DNA from 2 places in the Geobacillus sp. DSP4a genome. Region 1 is predicted to be linked to the other one. Evidence: a T-box and tRNA genes for the amino acid it is inferred to sense, from the RefSeq annotation. Region 1 holds a T-box; the other holds one or more tRNA genes.
The links. A T-box is a leader RNA that pairs with one kind of tRNA and senses whether it is charged. The one in region 1 lies ahead of serS (serine--tRNA ligase), so its partner is inferred to be a tRNA-Ser.
Positions count from the first base shown of each region.

Region 2: it encodes a tRNA-Ser, which carries the amino acid that the T-box ahead of serS (serine--tRNA ligase) is inferred to sense. The anticodon was not compared.

Region 1 is NZ_SDLD01000057.1:2,470-8,039, forward strand. Features, by position in the region: gene guaB (IMP dehydrogenase) at 1-345, shown strand, start outside; gene ETC02_RS14915 (D-alanyl-D-alanine carboxypeptidase family protein) at 450-1,805, shown strand; gene pdxS (pyridoxal 5'-phosphate synthase lyase subunit PdxS) at 1,935-2,819, shown strand; gene pdxT (pyridoxal 5'-phosphate synthase glutaminase subunit PdxT) at 2,844-3,434, shown strand; T-box leader at 3,444-3,664, shown strand; gene serS (serine--tRNA ligase) at 3,718-4,992, shown strand; gene ETC02_RS14935 (glycoside hydrolase family 18 protein) at 5,229-5,570, opposite strand, start outside.
Region 2 is NZ_SDLD01000011.1:306-5,875, forward strand. Features, by position in the region: rRNA gene rrf (5S ribosomal RNA) at 61-177, shown strand; tRNA gene ETC02_RS05580 (tRNA-Val) at 187-262, shown strand; tRNA gene ETC02_RS05585 (tRNA-Met) at 435-511, shown strand; tRNA gene ETC02_RS05590 (tRNA-Asp) at 517-592, shown strand; tRNA gene ETC02_RS05595 (tRNA-Phe) at 767-842, shown strand; tRNA gene ETC02_RS05600 (tRNA-Thr) at 1,050-1,122, shown strand; tRNA gene ETC02_RS05605 (tRNA-Lys) at 1,425-1,497, shown strand; tRNA gene ETC02_RS05610 (tRNA-Gly) at 1,505-1,579, shown strand; tRNA gene ETC02_RS05615 (tRNA-Leu) at 1,585-1,670, shown strand; tRNA gene ETC02_RS05620 (tRNA-Arg) at 1,674-1,747, shown strand; tRNA gene ETC02_RS05625 (tRNA-Pro) at 1,754-1,827, shown strand; tRNA gene ETC02_RS05630 (tRNA-Ala) at 1,836-1,908, shown strand; tRNA gene ETC02_RS05635 (tRNA-Met) at 1,926-2,002, shown strand; tRNA gene ETC02_RS05640 (tRNA-Ile) at 2,008-2,084, shown strand; tRNA gene ETC02_RS05645 (tRNA-Ser) at 2,104-2,194, shown strand; tRNA gene ETC02_RS05650 (tRNA-Thr) at 2,211-2,286, shown strand; tRNA gene ETC02_RS05655 (tRNA-His) at 2,294-2,366, shown strand; tRNA gene ETC02_RS05660 (tRNA-Gly) at 2,836-2,906, shown strand; tRNA gene ETC02_RS05665 (tRNA-Ile) at 2,913-2,986, shown strand; tRNA gene ETC02_RS05670 (tRNA-Asn) at 3,318-3,392, shown strand; tRNA gene ETC02_RS05675 (tRNA-Ser) at 3,400-3,492, shown strand; tRNA gene ETC02_RS05680 (tRNA-Glu) at 3,497-3,568, shown strand; gene ETC02_RS05685 (B3/B4 domain-containing protein) at 3,868-4,533, opposite strand; gene queG (tRNA epoxyqueuosine(34) reductase QueG) at 4,586-5,570, shown strand, end outside.

The sequences.
Region 1 (5,570 bases):
GGCGAGACGGAAATTTACCAAGGCCGCCGCTTTAAAGTATACCGGGGCATGGGGTCGGTCGCGGCGATGGAGCGCGGCAGCAAAGATCGTTATTTCCAAGAAGACGCGAAAAAGTTTGTCCCGGAAGGCATCGAAGGGCGTGTGCCGTACAAAGGGCCGCTCGCCGATACGATTTATCAGCTTGTCGGTGGCTTGCGCGCCGGTATGGGCTATTGTGGAACGCGGAACTTGGATGAGCTGCGGGAGAAAACGCAATTTGTCCGCATGACGGGCGCAGGGCTTCGCGAAAGCCATCCGCATGACGTGCAAATTACGAAAGAAGCGCCGAACTACTCCGCGTTTTGATCAAGGCTGCGTCCATCAGCCTAACTTTGACGGAGACAGATTCTCCGTCTATTTTTTTGGCCGCCTGTATGTTACAATAACGGTTGTGTGAGGAGGGTTTCGATGTGAAGAGGAAACGAAAGTGGTTGTTTTGGCTGCTGTCTGTTTGTCTTTGCTTAACACTATGGCCGTTTCAACAGACGGCGAAGGCGGAAAGCGCTCCGCTTGACATCCGGGCGGACGCCGCGATTTTAGTGGACGCGAAGACGGGAAGAATTTTATATGAGAAAAACATTGATACGGTGCTTGGCATTGCCAGCATGACAAAAATGATGACCGAGTATTTGCTTCTTGACGCCGTTAAGGCGAAACGTGTCAAGTGGGATCAGACGTATACGCCGAGTGAGTATGTGTACCGGTTGTCGCAAGACCGGGCGCTGTCCAACGTTCCGCTGCGCAAAGATGGCAAGTATACAGTGCGCGAACTGTACGAGGCAATGGCCATTTATTCGGCCAATGGGGCTACGGTCGCGATTGCGGAAATCATTGCTGGGTCAGAGAAAAATTTCGTGAAAATGATGAATGAAAAAGCGAAACAGCTCGGGTTGAAAGATTATAAATTCGTGAATGCGACAGGGTTAAGCAACGAAGACTTAAAAGGATTCCACCCGGAAGGGACAAACTCGGATGAGGAAAATGTCATGTCTGCGCGGGCCATGGCCACCCTTGCCTACCGGCTGCTGAAAGACCATCCAGAGGTGCTGGAAACGGCGAGCATTCCCCATAAAATGTTCCGAGGAGGAACAGAGGACGAAATTAAAATGGACAACTGGAACTGGATGCTGCCAGGGCTTGTGTACGGATACAAAGGGGTAGACGGGTTGAAAACCGGCTATACGGAATTTGCCGGCAACTGTTTCACCGGGACGGCGAAGCGGAACGGCGTCCGCCTCATTTCCGTCGTGATGAATGCCAAGGATGCAAGCGGAAAAACGACGAAAGAGGCGCGTTTTAAGGAGACAGAAAAACTATTTAACTATGGATTTCATCAATACTCGCTCCAAACGCTCTATCCGAAAGGGTATCAGCTGAAGGGGAAAGAGACGATTCCAGTCGTGAAAGGGAAGGAAAAAGAAGTTCGCGTCGCAACGGCGAAAAAGCTGTCTCTGCTCGTCAAAAATGGCGAGGAAAAACAGTACAAGCCGGTTTATGTATTGGATCAGAAAAAAATGACGAAAGAAGGAAAATTGATCGCTCCGTTGAAAAAAGGAGAGACGGTCGGATATATGACGCTTGAATACAAAGGCGATGACTCGCTCGCGTTCTTAAGCCCGGACATGCAAAAAAACATCCGGGTGCCGCTCGTTACGACAACCGAGGTGGAGAAAGCCAACTGGTTCGTTCTCTCGATGCGTGCGATTGGCGGACTGTTTGCTGATTTATGGACAAGCGTTGCCAAAACGGTGAAAGGTTGGTTGTAACGCTGCTCCCCGGTTAAGGGGAGCTTTTTTCCATTGTGATTTTTGTAAAAATTGAGGTAAAATAAAACAGTGGAATCATCCTTTTGCGTATATAGCAAAGCATAAGGATAGGAACAGGGGGAATCAACGTTGGCATTGACAGGTACAGACCGCGTCAAACGCGGCATGGCGGAAATGCAAAAAGGCGGCGTCATTATGGACGTCGTCAATGCGGAGCAAGCGAAGATTGCTGAGGCGGCAGGGGCTGTCGCAGTCATGGCGCTCGAGCGCGTCCCGGCAGACATTCGCGCCGCTGGCGGTGTCGCGCGCATGGCTGATCCGACGATCATTGAAGAAGTGATGAACGCTGTATCAATCCCAGTCATGGCAAAAGTGCGCATCGGGCATTATGTGGAAGCGCGCGTCCTTGAGGCGCTCGGCGTCGACTATATTGACGAAAGTGAAGTATTGACGCCGGCTGATGAAGAGTTCCATATTGACAAACGGCAGTTTACGGTCCCATTTGTATGCGGTTGCCGCGACTTAGGAGAGGCCGCCCGCCGCATTGCTGAAGGGGCATCGATGTTGCGGACAAAAGGGGAGCCAGGGACAGGAAACATCGTCGAGGCCGTTCGCCATATGCGCAAAGTCAACGCGCAAATCCGCAAAGTTGTCAGCATGAGCGAAGACGAACTTGTCGCCGAGGCGAAACAGCTTGGGGCTCCGGTTGAAGTGCTGCGTGAAATCAAACGGCTTGGCCGCCTCCCGGTCGTCAACTTCGCCGCTGGCGGTGTCGCGACACCAGCTGACGCCGCGCTCATGATGCACTTAGGCGCCGACGGTGTCTTCGTTGGTTCGGGCATTTTTAAATCGGAAAATCCGGAAAAATACGCTCGTGCGATCGTTGAAGCGACGACTCATTATGAAGACTATGAGCTGATCGCTCATCTATCGAAAGGGCTGGGCGGCGCAATGCGCGGCATCGATGTCGCGACACTGCTGCCGGAGCATCGGATGCAAGAACGAGGCTGGTAATCCGGACAAAGGAGCAAGATCACAATGAAAATAGGTGTACTCGGACTGCAAGGAGCTGTGCAGGAACATGTCCGCGCCATCGAGGCGTGCGGCGCCGAGGCGGTCGTCGTGAAGAAACCGGAGCAGCTTTCGGGACTCGACGGACTCGTGCTCCCGGGCGGCGAAAGCACAACAATGCGGCGCCTCATGGACCGGTACGGATTGATGGAGCCATTGAAGCAATTTGCCGCTGATGGCAAGCCGATGTTTGGGACATGCGCCGGGCTCATTTTGCTGGCGAAACGAATCGTCGGGTATGATGAGCCTCACTTAGGCCTGATGGATATTACGGTCGAGCGGAACTCGTTTGGGCGGCAGCGGGAAAGCTTTGAGGCGGAGCTGTCGATCAAGGGGGTTGGCGACGGGTTTGTCGGCGTCTTCATCCGTGCTCCGCACATTGTCGAGGTCGGCGACGGGGTCGATGTCCTCGCGACATACAATGACCGCATTGTCGCGGCCCGGCAAGGCCAGTTTCTTGGTTGCTCGTTCCATCCAGAGTTGACCGACGATCATCGATTGATGCAATACTTTCTCAACATGGTCAAAGAAGCGAAAATGACGTCAAGCCTTAAGTAAAGTGATCAAGCGAAAGCGATGAGAGGAACAAGCAGCAGACCCCCTTTCTTTCAGAGAGCCGGTGGGTGGTGCAAACCGACAGGAAGCGCCTGTGAATCCATCCTCGAGCAAAACGTTGAACGCCAAAGCGGGTCAGTAGGCGTTTTCGGCAGCCGCCGTGAACGGCAAAAAGGGAAGGCATCGCAAGCCTTCAATAAGGGTGGCACCGCGGGGTCGCTCCCGTCCCTTTTGGGGACGGGGGCTTTTTTATGTATAATATTGAATGGAAAAGGAGGTAAAAGCCATGCTGGATGTGAAAATATTGCGCGCCCAGTTTGAAGAAGTGAAAGAAAAACTAATGCAGCGCGGCGGAGATTTGGCGAACATCGACCGGTTTGAACAGTTGGACAAAGAACGCCGCCGTTTGATTGCTGAGGTGGAAGAGCTAAAAAGCAAACGCAATGATGTGTCGCAGCAAATTGCCGCCCTTAAGCGCGAGAAAAAGGATGCAGAGCCGCTGATCGTCCAAATGCGCGAAGTCGGCGACCGCATTAAGCAAATGGATGAGCACATTCGCCAACTGGAAGAGGAACTCAACGCCCTGTTGTTATCGATTCCAAATATTCCGCATGAATCCGTACCGGTCGGCCAGTCGGAAGAGGACAATGTCGAAGTGCGGAGATGGGGGGAGCCGCGTTCGTTTTCGTTTGAACCGAAACCGCATTGGGATATCGCCGACCAGCTTGGTCTGCTTGATTTTGAGCGGGCGGCTAAAGTGACAGGAAGCCGGTTTGTGTTTTATAAAGGGTTGGGCGCCCGGCTTGAGCGGGCGTTAATCAACTTTATGCTTGACATCCATCTCGATGAATTCGGCTATGAAGAAGTGCTGCCCCCCTATTTGGTGAACCGGGCAAGCATGATTGGAACCGGGCAATTGCCGAAATTTGCCGAGGATGCGTTTCATTTGGACAGCGAAGACTATTTTCTCATTCCGACAGCGGAAGTGCCGGTGACGAACTTGCATCGCGATGAAATTTTATCTGCAGATGATTTGCCGCTTTACTATGCAGCGTACAGCGCCTGTTTCCGCGCTGAAGCTGGTTCGGCCGGCCGCGACACAAGAGGGCTCATCCGTCAGCATCAGTTCAACAAAGTGGAGCTTGTTAAGTTTGTCAAACCGGAAGATTCATACGAGGAACTGGAAAAATTGACACGGCAGGCGGAAACGATTTTGCAGCGGCTCGGGCTTCCGTACCGCGTTGTCGCCTTGTGCACGGGTGATCTCGGCTTTTCAGCAGCGAAAACATACGATATTGAAGTATGGCTGCCAAGCTACGGCACGTACCGGGAAATTTCATCGTGCAGCAACTTTGAGGCGTTCCAAGCTCGCCGCGCCAACATCCGCTTCCGTCGCGATCCGAAAGCGAAACCGGAATACGTGCACACGTTAAACGGCTCAGGGTTGGCCATCGGCCGAACGGTCGCCGCTATTTTGGAAAACTACCAGCAAGAAGATGGATCGGTCATCATCCCAGAGGCGCTCCGCCCATACATGGGCAACCGGGACGTCATCCGTTAAAATCGTTGGTTGACTTTTCCCGGCAGCCGTGTTATAGTGAATGACGTTGGCGACGGAGAAAAAGAGGCGGCGGACGCCGGCCTCGAATGCTTCTCTGCCAAAGCGATAAAGAACAGTACTGACGCGCATAAGAGGAGATTGCCATCCGAAACGGCTGATCGGAATCGCCGTTTCCAGCCATAAAAAAACCCGCCGGGAGAAAGGCGGGTTTTTTTATCTCTTTGGCGCGGGCGGCCTTATCTTTTGACGACTGCAAACTGGTCGGAAAGGAGCAGCCAGTTTTGCGGGAAATCGAAGCCCAGTTTCCAATAGCTGACTCCGCGCAGGCCAAGTTCTTTCACGAGATTGAATTTTGCCTGAATGGAGCGGGCGTCCTCAAACCATACTTCGTGCTCGCGCCCGTTTTCATCGCGGTAGCGAAAATGCGGCGCCTGCGCCTCGGTGTCGTATTCAATCGCGACGTTATACCTCGCGGCGAGGGCGATGGCCTGCTGCGGGCTGATGGCGCGGGCGTACGGTCCGCCCGGTACGTACGGCAGTGTCCAATCATAACCATACAAATTTTGCCCCATTAAAAT
Region 2 (5,570 bases), on a different contig from region 1:
AATGAAAAGAAGTCCTTGACAATAAGCTCAATTCCCTTATAATAATACTTGTCGCCATTGCCTAGTGGTGATAGCGGAGGGGAAACACCCGTTCCCATCCCGAACACGGAAGTTAAGCCCTCCAGCGCCGATGGTAGTTGGGGCCAGCGCCCCTGCAAGAGTAGGTCGCTGCTAGGCAAAACATGTGGAGGATTAGCTCAGCTGGGAGAGCACTTGCCTTACAAGCAAGGGGTCGGCGGTTCGATCCCGTCATCCTCCACCACTTACACCAATTGTGTATTCTTATCGCCGCGGGGTGGAGCAACAAGCCTTTGCTTCCTCGAAACCGCTTCGAGTTGCCCCGACGCATCTGGCTTCCTCGAATCAGTTAGTAGAGGAAGGGGCAACGAAAAATTTACTTAGAGCATGATCGAAACTGAATCATTTCCTATCGCCGCGGGGTGGAGCAGTCCGGTAGCTCGTCGGGCTCATAACCCGAAGGTCGCAGGTTCAAATCCTGCCCCCGCAACCAAAATTGGTCCCGTAGTGTAGTGGTTAACATGCCTGCCTGTCACGCAGGAGATCGCGGGTTCGAGTCCCGTCGGGACCGCCATTCTTTCAAAATTGTGAAAGATGAAAAATACGGCTCAGCAGCTCATTCGGTAGAGACGAGCATCTGCTTCATCGAATTCGCTTCGAGTTGCCTCAATGCATCGAGCGTCTTTGAATCAGCTGGTAGAGGAAGAGGCACAGAGCAATTCAACGAGCGAGTTAAAAAATAATATATGGCTCGGTAGCTCAGTCGGTAGAGCAAAGGACTGAAAATCCTTGTGTCGGCGGTTCGATTCCGTCCCGAGCCACCATCAAACTATAATTATGCCGACTTAGCTCAATTGGTAGAGACGAGCATTCGCATCGTTGAATCTTCTGCGAGTTGTCCCGACGCATCCCACTTCTTTGAATAAGCTTGCAGAGGAAGGGACACCGAGCATTTGACTTCCTCGAATCAGCTTGTAGAGGAAGAGGCACAACCGAGCAGATCATATGAGCCAGTAACTCATGTTAAATGTGCCGGCTTAGCTCAATTGGTAGAGCAACTGACTTGTAATCAGTAGGTTGCGGGTTCAAGTCCTGCAGCCGGCATCTTCCATTTTGAAAAAATTCAACTAGCGAAACATGAGCTCAGAAACGAGCGATACATCTTCGAATAGGCTTCGAGTTGCCTCGATACACTTCGCTTTCTCGAATAAGCTGGGAGAGGAAGAGGTATGTAGAGCTAGGTAGTACCTAGAGTGTTATCCTAACCATGAGCCATTAGCTCAGTAACGAGCGTTGCATCTTCGAGTTCGCTGCGAGTTGCCCCGACGCACTTGACTTCTTCGAATAAGCTTGTAGAGGAAGGGGCAGGTAGAGTGAAATGAAGCTTAGAGTGTTATCCTAACCATGAGCCATTAGCTCAGTAGGTAGAGCATCTGACTTTTAATCAGAGGGTCGGAGGTTCGAGTCCTCCATGGCTCATCGTCTTGCGGAAGTAGTTCAGCGGTAGAACACCACCTTGCCAAGGTGGGGGTCGCGGGTTCGAGCCCCGTCTTCCGCTCCACTTCCGCCGGGGTGGCGGAATTGGCAGACGCACAGGACTTAAAATCCTGGGGTAGGTAACTACCGTGCCGGTTCGAGTCCGGCCCTCGGCACGTGCGCTCGTAGCTCAATTGGATAGAGCATCTGACTACGGATCAGAAGGTTAGGGGTTCGAATCCTCTCGAGCGCGTTTTGTCGGGAAGTAGCTCAGCTTGGTAGAGCACACGGTTCGGGTCCGTGAGGTCGCAGGTTCAAATCCTGTCTTCCCGATTTATCATGGGGCCTTAGCTCAGCTGGGAGAGCGCCTGCTTTGCAAGCAGGAGGTCATCGGTTCGATCCCGATAGGCTCCACCTTTTGACTTAAATTTGGCGGTGTAGCTCAGCTGGCTAGAGCGTACGGTTCATACCCGTGAGGTCGGGGGTTCGATCCCCTCCACCGCCACCATTATCGGACCTTTAGCTCAGCTGGTTAGAGCAGACGGCTCATAACCGTCCGGTCGTAGGTTCGAGTCCTACAAGGTCCACCATTATTATTGTTGCTTTTTTGGAGGAGTACCCAAGTGGTTGAAGGGGTCGGTCTTGAAAACCGAGAGGCGCCGCAAGGCGCGCGGGGGTTCGAATCCCTCCTCCTCCGCCATGCACTTTAAAATCGTGCCGGCTTAGCTCAATTGGTAGAGCAACTGACTTGTAATCAGTAGGTTGCGGGTTCAAGTCCTGCAGCCGGCACCAGAACGAGGCGACTATGGCGAAGTGGTTAACGCACCAGATTGTGGCTCTGGCATGCGTGGGTTCGATTCCCACTAGTCGCCCTTTTCATTATATTCTATATTTGCGGGTGTAGTTTAGTGGTAAAACCTCAGCCACGAGCATCTGCATCATCGAATTGGCTTCGAGTTGCCCCGACGCATCTGGCTTCTATGAATCAGCTGGTAGAGGAAGGGGCATGGAAATAGCGTGGCGGATGTTAAGCCAAATATTATGCGGGTGTAGTTTAGTGGTAAAACCTCAGCCACGAGCATCTGCATCATCGAATTGGCTTCGAGTTGCCCCGACGCATCTGGCTTCTATGAATCAGCTGGTAGAGGAAGGGGCATGGAAATAGCGTGGCGGATGTTAAGCCAAATATTATGCGGGTGTAGTTTAGTGGTAAAACCTCAGCCACGAGCATCTGCATCATCGAATTGGCTTCGAGTTGCCCCGACGCATCTGGCTTCTATGAATCAGCTGGTAGAGGAAGGGGCATGGAAATAGCGTGGCGGATGTTAAGCCAAATATTATGCGGGTGTAGTTTAGTGGTAAAACCTCAGCCTTCCAAGCTGATGTCGTGGGTTCGATTCCCATCACCCGCTTTTGATGGGCCTATAGCTCAGCTGGTCAGAGCGCACGCCTGATAAGCGTGAGGTCGGTGGTTCAAGTCCACTTAGGCCCATTATTTTCCGTTGAATATTTTTGGGTCATTCGCTATAATAATGGGCGAACAATGCCCCATCGTTCCACAGCAAAATCGGAGCGATGAGCTTCACATCTTCGAATTCGCTGCGAGTTGCCTCGACGCATCTCGCTTCCTTGAATTAGCTGGCAGAGGAAGGGACAGGGCAAGTATTGGGCTAGGTTTCTTACTCATCATTCCGCAATAGCTCAGCGACGAGCAGGTGCATCGTCGAATATGCTTCGAGTTGTCCCGACGCATCTCGCTTCCTTGAATTAGCTGGCAGAGGAAGGGACAGGGCAAGTATTGGGCTAGGTTTCTTACTCATCATTCCGCAATAGCTCAGCGGTAGAGCAACCGGCTGTTAACCGGTAGGTCGTAGGTTCGAATCCTACTTGCGGAGCCATTTCTTTGGAGAAGTACCCAAGTGGCTGAAGGGGACGGTTTGCTAAACCGTTAGGTCGCAGTTTTGCGGCGCGCGGGTTCAAATCCCGCCTTCTCCGCCATAATGGCCCGTTGGTCAAGTGGTTAAGACACCGCCCTTTCACGGCGGTAACACGGGTTCGAATCCCGTACGGGTCACTGGTTGCTGGCACCAGAGATTCTGGTGCCCTTTTGTACAATTTCTTTTGTCGATTTTTGCGTTTTTTTCTTGCGATGCGTGTGGAAGTCTGTTATAATATCTCTCGTTAGCTTTAAAATTACGTTATGATTGTTGGGGACAACGCAGTGTTTCGTTTCGTTAAAGAACGAGGCATTGCGTTTTTTTATTTACCACCCTAAACCGAGAAGACCCTCATTTCCACGCGTGAGCGTAGGGAGAGAGTTCAGGTAGGGAGGGAGTCCCCCGTTTCCAACGGCAGGAAAGTGGGGGGAGAAGATCAAACGAACAATTGGGCGTCGGCTTCGCCGCCATGAATTTGCACAAACATCGTTTGGATGGCTTGAAGCTGGCGCTTGGCGGTTTCTTCTGGCGTTGATGGGAGAAAGTAAACGATTTGCAAAGCGTTTTTCGTTTCTCTCGTCACGGCGGTCCGCTCCGAATCGACGATCGGACTGCCAAACGGCCCTCGTTCATCTTTGCTGACGAGTTTGTTGGCAAAGTTGACTGTGCGGCCGTTTAACGCGATGTATTCATCTTTTTCCGTGCCGATCGTGAGCGTCACTGTCCCGTTGATGCGGTCTAGATCATAGATGCCGAGCGGAATTTTATAATAGAGTGAAAAAAAGTTGTTTATGTCCGCCGCTGAATGGATAGGCGGAATGAAGCTTTTTTTCTGGATGCGTCGGTACAGGCTTTCACTTGACGGTCGATAGCGGCTTGGGTCCGTTCCGATTTGTTTGAAAGTACGGCGCCATTCGACCATTTCAGGAATGTCGGCAATCGACTTTTCCTGCAGCTCGATGTAAAGAGATTCTTGAAACAGCTCAAGCCGCCCCCTTAACATTTGCGGTGAATCGCTGACCTCGATATGATAATAGCGGATGACGCCGAATTTACCAGAAGGAAGGCGTTGCTTTAGTTGTTCTGATATCACGCATTTCATCTTGATCACCTCGGATTTCATTTTACCATATATGACGAAAGGAGGGAAAACGATGGATGTTATGGCATTAAAGCAGGAAGTCATTGAGTACAGTCGGTCAATCGGCATTGATAAAATCGGATTTGCGAGCGCTGATCCGTTTGTGGAATTAAAGGAACGGCTGCGCCGCCAGCAGGAGCTCGGCTATCAGTCCGGTTTTGAGGAACCAGATATTGAGAAACGGACGAATCCTTCATTGCTTCTTCCGGAAGCAAAATCGATTATTGCCATTGCTCTTGCCTATCCGTCTAAAATGAAAAATGCGCCGCGGGGGACAAAGACGGAACGGCGCGGCGTTTTTTGCCGCGCTTCATGGGGAAAGGACTACCACGATGTGTTGCGGGAACGTTTGCAGCAGCTCGAGGAGTTTTTGCTGGCCAAAGTGCCCCATGCCCGCGTTCGCTCGATGGTGGATACCGGAGAGCTCGCCGATCGGGCGGTGGCGGAACGGGCAGGGATCGGTTGGAGTGGCAAAAACTGCTCTATTATTACACCAGAGTTTGGATCGTATGTGTATTTGGGAGAAATGATTACGAATATTCCATTTCCCCCTGATGAACCGGTTGAAAACCGATGCGGCACGTGCACGAAATGCATTGATGCCTGCCCGACCGGGGCGCTTGTGCAAGGGGGACAACTGAACGCACAGCGGTGCCTTTCCTTTTTAACGCAAACGAAAGGATTTTTGGCCGACGAGTTTCGAGAGAAAATCGGGAATCGGCTGTATGGCTGCGATACATGCCAGCAAGTCTGCCCGGAAAATAAGGGAAAAGACTTTCATTTGCATCCGGAATTCGAGCCGGATCCGGAGGCGGCCAAACCGAAGCTGGTTCCGCTTCTTGACATGACGAACCGTGAGTTTCAAGAGAAGTTTGGTGCGATGGCCGGTTCATGGCGCGGGAAAAAACCGATTCAGCGCAATGCGATTATTGCCCTCGCTCACTACAAAGACCGGACGGCAGTGCCGCATTTACTCCGGTTGTTAAAAGAAGACAGTC